2 linked regions of the Nisaea sediminum genome follow. The main gene of each other region encodes a partner of the protein of the gene in region 2 in a complex. Links are inferred from orthologs where the notes say so. Each region holds a gene or a part of one and is shown on either strand. Other genes may lie near its edges. The genes, in order: dnaN and IG122_RS16175.

The links.
Region 1: the proteins of IG122_RS16175 (region 2) and dnaN are in contact, whole or in part, in a cryo-EM structure (PDB 8GIZ), measured with the Escherichia coli proteins. The link is inferred for Nisaea sediminum from one-to-one orthologs.

The regions. Positions count from the first base shown.
Region 1 is NZ_JACZCQ010000006.1:527,480-530,680, forward strand. What follows is about bases 203-3,088. They hold dnaN (DNA polymerase III subunit beta), read right to left. Parts: upstream 2,262-3,088; coding sequence 1,143-2,261; downstream 203-1,142. Other genes in these bases: recF (DNA replication/repair protein RecF), read right to left, coding at 203-1,054; dnaA (chromosomal replication initiator protein DnaA), read right to left, coding at 2,447-3,088. Outside these bases: more of recF, read right to left, coding at 1-202; more of dnaA, read right to left, coding at 3,089-3,201. UniProt on the Escherichia coli protein: Confers DNA tethering and processivity to DNA polymerases and other proteins. Acts as a clamp, forming a ring around DNA (a reaction catalyzed by the clamp-loading complex) which diffuses in an ATP-independent manner freely and bidirectionally along dsDNA.
Region 2 is NZ_JACZCQ010000006.1:869,856-873,112, reverse strand. Bases 64-3,005 are described here. They hold IG122_RS16175 (DNA polymerase III subunit gamma/tau), read right to left. Parts: upstream 2,453-3,005; coding sequence 674-2,452; downstream 64-673. Other genes in these bases: IG122_RS16170 (LysR substrate-binding domain-containing protein), read right to left, coding at 2,568-3,005; IG122_RS16180 (YbaB/EbfC family nucleoid-associated protein), read right to left, coding at 346-669; recR (recombination mediator RecR), read right to left, coding at 64-317. Outside these bases: more of recR, read right to left, coding at 1-63; more of IG122_RS16170, read right to left, coding at 3,006-3,257. UniProt on the Escherichia coli protein: Part of the beta sliding clamp loading complex, which hydrolyzes ATP to load the beta clamp onto primed DNA to form the DNA replication pre-initiation complex.

The sequences.
Region 1 (3,201 bases), 340 kb from region 2 along the record:
AAAGCGCGGCCCGGCGGCCGCTATCGAGATGCGCCGCGACCTCGTCCAGCAGCAGGACCGGCACCGCGCCGGTCTCCTGCGCGCCGAGGCGGGCATGGCCGAGCACGATGGCGATCAGAAGCGCCTTCTGCTCGCCGGTCGAACAATGCGGCGCCATCATGTCCTTCGGAAGGTGACGCACAAGAAGATCGCTGCGGTGCGGGCCCGGCACCGGGGCCGGCTCGCTGCCGTTGAGACGCCGCGTGGCTTCGAGCTGCGCCTTCAGATCGTCCTCCACCGCCAGCGCAGGCCGGGTGGCGATATCGGCCTCGACCTCTCCTTCGAGGGAAAGCTCGGCGCCCGGGAACGGGCCGGAGCCGGCTTCCGTCTCCGCGTTGAGGCGCGCCACCAGACCGGTGCGCGCCGCGGCGATGGCGACCGCCTTCTCGGCGATGGATTCCTCGAGCGCCGCAAACCAGGCCCGGTCGCGGGTCCCGTTCTTCAAGAGCCGCGCCCGCTCGCGCAGCGCATGGGTATAGGCGTTCACCCGGCCGGCATGGTCCGGATCGAAGGTATAGACCAGCCGGTCGAGGAAGCGGCGCCGGTTGGAGGCGCCCTCGATGAAGAGCCGGTCCATCTGCGGCGTCAGCCAGGAGACGGAAAGATGGTCTGCGAGGGCGGACTGGCTTTTCGCCGGAGCGCCGTCGATCCGCACAAGCCGCTTCTCGCCGCCGGAGCGGCCGTCACCCTCCGGGCCGGGATCCCGTCCGGTACCGATTGAGACCGTGCCCTCGAGCCCCTCCACCTCGGCGGCGACCGCCCAGTTGGCATGGCTGCCATCCGGCTGCGCGCGTCCGACCTCGGAAATCTGCGCCCGGCGCAGCCCACGGCCGGGAGAGAGGAAGGAGACGGCCTCGAGCAGGTTGGTCTTGCCGGCCCCGTTCGGGCCGGTCAGGACCACCGCCGGCGCATCGGTCTCGATGCGGGCGGCGGTATAATTGCGGAATCCGGTCACGGACAGGCGGCTGACGCACGGCGAAACCCGTCCGGCGCTGATCTCAGCCGGTCCGGGCATCGGTCGGGACATGTCCGTGTTTCGCAATGCGTTCAACATTTCCATTCGTGCTGGCTCGGCCGCCGGGCCGCCTGGGACCGGTCCGTCCTCAGACGCGCATCGGCATCAGCACGTAAAGCGCGCTCTCGTCATCCTGGTCGAGGATGATCGTCGGCGAGGCCTGATCGGCGAGCTTGAACACCGCCTTCTCGCCCTCGATCTGACCGGTGATGTCCAGCAGGTATTTCGAGTTGAAGCCGATCTCGAGATCGCTCGCACTGTAATCGACCTCGACCTCTTCCTGCGCGGTGCCGTTATCCGGGCTGCTCGCCGAAAGGGTCAGCTGGCCGCTGGTCACGGCGAGTTTCACAGAGCGGGACTTCTCGGTCGAGATCGTCGCCACGCGGTCCACCGCCTCGGAGAAGCGCTGACGGTCCACATGCAGCATCTTGTCGTTGCCGCTCGGGATCACCCGCTCATAGTCCGGGAAGGTGCCGTCGATCAGCTTGGTGGTGACCACCGTATCCTCGAAGGCGACACGCAGTTTGGTGTCGGAAAGGGAGACCGTGACATCGCCCTCGACCTCGCCGATCAGCTTGTAGATCTCGTTCACAGCCTTGCGCGGCACGATCACGCCCGGCATCTCCTCCGCGCCCTGCGGCAGCGGCATCTGCACCCGCGCCAGACGGTGGCCGTCGGTCGCGACCGCGCGCAGCACCTTGACGCCATTGGCGTCGGCCGCGTGCAGATAGATGCCGTTCAGGTAGTAGCGGGTCTCCTCGGTGGAGATCGCGAAACGGGTCCGATCGATCAGCATGCAGATATCGGCCGCGCTGATGACGAAGCTGTGCGGCAGGGCATCGCCGCTGAGGGCGGGGAACTCCTCCGGCATCAGGGCCGGCAGGGAGAAGTTCGAGCGCCCGGCGCGGATCGTGACCCGGCTGACATCGCCTGTCGCGGCCAGCTCGACATCCGATCCCTCGGGCAGCTTGCGCACGATATCGTAGAGCGTGTGGGCCGGCACCGTGACGACGCCGGGCTCCGCCACTTCGCAGGCCACGGACTCGACGATGTCCATGTCCATGTCGGTCGTGCTGAGGGAGAGCCGGCCATCCGCCGCCTTCAACAGAACATTGGACAGAATCGGGATCGTATTCCGCCGTTCCACCACACTTTGGACGTGTCCGAGAGGCTTCAGCAAAGCCGCGCGATCAATAACGATTTTCATATTCTTCTACTTATCGGCTGGAACGTTGATCCCCAATTTACCCACCCGCCGGCAGCCATGGGCCACCATATGAGGCAGGTCCGTGAAACTATAGCACAAGTGCATGGTGCTTGCGGTAGTTTCAAGGGCAAAAAAGTTCGCTTTTCTGACCTATTGGGATCGGCGCCGGAAGCGGCCTCCGGGGGTCAGGATTCCAGCATCCGGCGGAGCAGGTCGACATCGTCGTTGAACTGCTTGTCCAGGCCCCGAAGCTCCTCGACCTTCTTCACCGCGTGCAACACCGTGGTGTGGTCGCGGCCGCCAAATTTCCGCCCGATATCGGGCAGCGACTGCGAGGTGAGCTGCTTGGAGAGATACATCGCCACCTGGCGCGGCCGCGCGATCGCACGCGAGCGGCGGGCCGAGTGCATCTCCGAGAGCCGGATCTGGAAATGGTTCGCGACCTGACGCTGGATTTCCTCGACGGTGACCCGGCGGTCATTGGCCCGAAGCAGATCCGCCAGGACCTCCTGGGTCATCTCCAGCGAGATATCGCGACCGACCAGCGTCGAATGCGCGACGATCCGGTTCAGCGCCCCCTCGAGCTCGCGGACGTTCGAGGAGATCTTGTGCGAGAGGAATTCCAGCACCTTCTCCGGCATCTCGACGCCGAGCCGTTCGGCCTTCGACTGCATGATACCGAGGCGCAGCTCGTAGTTCGTCGGATGGATATCGGCCACCAGACCCCAGCCGAGGCGGGAGCGCAGCCGCTCCTCCATGCCTTCGAGGTCGGTCGGCGATTTGTCGGCGGAAATCACCACCTGGCGGTTCTGGTCCACCAGCGCGTTGAAAGTATGGAAGAACTCTTCCTGGGTGGAATCCTTGCCGCTGATGAACTGCACATCGTCGATCATCAGCAGGTCGACCGAGCGGAACTGTTCCTTGAAGGCGACCGTATCAC
Region 2 (3,257 bases):
CCGCCGAGCACGTGATAGCGGCCGGAGAAGGCGCCTGCCCGTTCCAGCGCCCAGACGTCGCCGACATCCTCGACGACGCAGATGACCGAGCCGTCACGCTTCTCGTCGCGGCAGATATGGCAGGGGTCGGAGGCATCGAGATTGCCGCAGACGGAGCAGTCGGTGACCGCTTCTGCCGCCTGGCCGAGGGCGTCGGCGAGCGGGCGCATCAGCGTCTCGCGCTTGCGCAGGAGATGCAGCACCGCCCGGCGCGCGGAGCGGGGGCCCAGCCCCGGCAACTTCGCCAGGTAATGCATCACGCGGTCGAGTTCATCCATGCCGGAACGCCGTCTGCCGCCGCGGAGATCAGAACGGCAGTTTGAAGCCCGGAGGCAGCGGCAGGCCGCCGGTCAGCTTCTGCATCTCCTCCTGCATCTTCTCGTCCGCCTTCGCCTTGGCGTCGTTGGCGGCCGCGAGGATCAGGTCTTCCAGCACCTCGGTATCGGACGGATCGACGAGAGACGGATCGATCTTGATCGCCTTCATCTCGCCCTTGCCGGTCATCCGGACCGTGACCATGCCCGCGCCGCTGGAGCCTTCGACTTCCAGCTCCTGCAGCTGCGCCTGCATCTCCTGCATGCGGTCCTGCATCTGCTGGACCTGTTTCATCATGTTGCCGAGATTTTTCATCACGTCATGCCTCGTTTGCCTGGCTGTCCTCGTCCGGGTAGGTCGCCGCTTCAGGCGCCGCGTCTTCGGTCTCGCGCACCAGCGGACGGATCGCTTCTATCGTGCTTTCGGGGAAGGCTTCAAGCACCGCGGCCACCACAGGGTGCTCGGCGATCGATTTGCGTTTCGCCGCCTCCGCATTGGCCTTGCGCTCGGCCAGCGTGTGGATCTCCTCATCGCCCGGCGCAGCATCGCTCGCCTCGACGATCCAGTGGATCCCGGTCCATTCCTTCAGCTTCGCGGCGACCTGTCCCGGCAGGCTCTCGGGCGCGCCCGGATCGAGGATCAGCTCAAGATGGCCCGCGCCCGCGGAAACCGGACGGACCGAACGGCTGAGCAGGGCATGCAGCAAGGCTTCGCGCTTTTCCTCGAACAGCGCCACGACGGCTTCGAAACTCTCCGGGATCTGCGGTGCGGCGGGTTCCTCGGGAGGCGGAGGCGCGGGAGGAGGTGCTTCAGGCTCGGCGCGGGGCGCAGGCATCTCTGCGACCGGCTCCGGCCGGGGATCCGCCACCCTGTTTTCCGCGGCCGCCGGCTGGCGGGACGGGGCCGCGTCAGGCTTTCCCGATTTTATCGCCTTCACCAGCTCGCCGGGCGGCGGCAGGTCCGCCGTGTAGGCGAGCCGGATCAGTACCATCTCGAGCGCGGCAAGCGTCGAAGGCGCGTTCTGGACCTCGCCGAGGCCCTTCATCAACATCTGCCAGGTCCGCGCCAGCACCGGCAGGGAGAGCTTGTCGGCGAACGCGACGCCCCGCGTCCGTTCCAGCTCCGAGGCGCCCTCGAGCGCGGATTCGCGCGCCGTCTTCAGCCGGGTGATCAGGTGGGTGAGATCTAGCAGATCCTGCAGCATCACCACCGGGTCGGCGCCGGACGCGTACATCGCGCGCACGTCGGCGAGCGCGTCAGCGGTCTTGCCGCCCATCACCTTCTCGAACAGGTCGAAGATCAGCGCCCGGTCGGCGAGGCCGAGCATCTCCTGCACCTGCGCCGCGGCGATCCGGCCATCAGAAAGTGCCATCGCCTGGTCGAGGATCGAGAGACCGTCACGGGCCGAACCGTCGGCGGCGCGGGAGATCAGCGCAAGCGCTTCCTCGTCCGCCTCGACCCCTTCCTTGCCGCAGATCGTGCCGAACAGCTCCATCAGCTCGGAAACGTCGAAGCGGCGGAGATCGAAGCGCTGGCAGCGCGACAGCACGGTGATCGGCACCTTGCGGATCTCGGTCGTCGCGAAGATGAACTTCACATGCTCCGGCGGCTCTTCCAGCGTTTTCAGCAACGCGTTGAAGGCGTTGCGCGAGAGCATGTGCACTTCGTCGATGATGTAGACCTTGTAGCGCGCCGAGACCGGCTTGTAGCGCACGCCGTCGATGATCTCGCGGATGTCGTCGACGCCGGTACGGGACGCGGCGTCCATCTCCATCACGTCGACATGGCGGTCCTCGGTGATCGCCCGGCACGGATCGCAGACGCCGCACGGCGTCACAGTCGGCCCGCCGGAGCCGTCCGGACCGATGCAATTGAGTCCCTTGGCGATGATCCGCGCCGTCGTCGTCTTGCCGACTCCGCGCACCCCGGTCAGCACGAAGGCATGCGCCAGGCGGCCGGAGGCGAGCGCGTTCCGGAGCGTGCGCACCAGCGCGTCCTGGCCCTTCAGATCATCCAGGGTCTGCGGGCGGTACTTGCGCGCGAGCACACGATACTCGCCCGGCGCCTGTTGGGTCTGGGGAGGTGTTAGATCATCCATGGTTCGGGATCATAGGGGAGTGACGGGGGACAGGGAAGCAACCCGGCCACTCCCGGCGCCAACAATCGTGCAACCGGCGGAGACGCGCTCCGAAACTCGTTCCGTTCAGACAGTTTCAGACACCCGGTTCGGGCCGTCCGAATGACCGGAGAATCCATTTGCGCACCGAATCGCGGGCCACGCCCGGCTCCTGCCCCTTCGGGCGGACCAGCCAGTAGCTGAAGCTGGCCGGTATTTCGATGTCGAAGGGAGCAATGATCCGCCCGGCTTCGAGCTCCCGGGCCGTCAGCACGGACCGCCCGAGGAAAACGGCCTGGTGACCGAGCACGGCATTGAGCGCTGCCGTGTCGTCGCTGAAGCGGGGTCCCGACGGAACCGCGTCCACCGCGACTCCGGCCGCCGCGAACCAGGCGGGCCATCCCTCGTCGATATCCGGGTGTATGAGAGTCGCCTTCAAGAGATCGGACGGCCGCTCGATGCCGATGCGCTCCGCATAATCCGGCGTGCAGACCGGCCGGACCGTCTCCGAAGCCAGGAATTCCGCCGTGAGGCCGGACCAGTTTCCCGGACCGTAACGGACTGCGAGATCGATCCCTTCCGCCTCGAACGACACCAGATGGCGCGAGGCGGAGACGCGCAGATCGATCTCCGGATGCGCTTTCGCGAATTCCTCAAGGCGTGGTGCCAGCCAGAGCGCGGCGACCGACGGCAGCATGGAGAGGGTCACGACATTGGAGAGCCCCTCGACCGCGCGGCAGGCCGCCACACCCGCCCGCAGCTCGGCGAAGGCCCGGGCGGCGCGCTC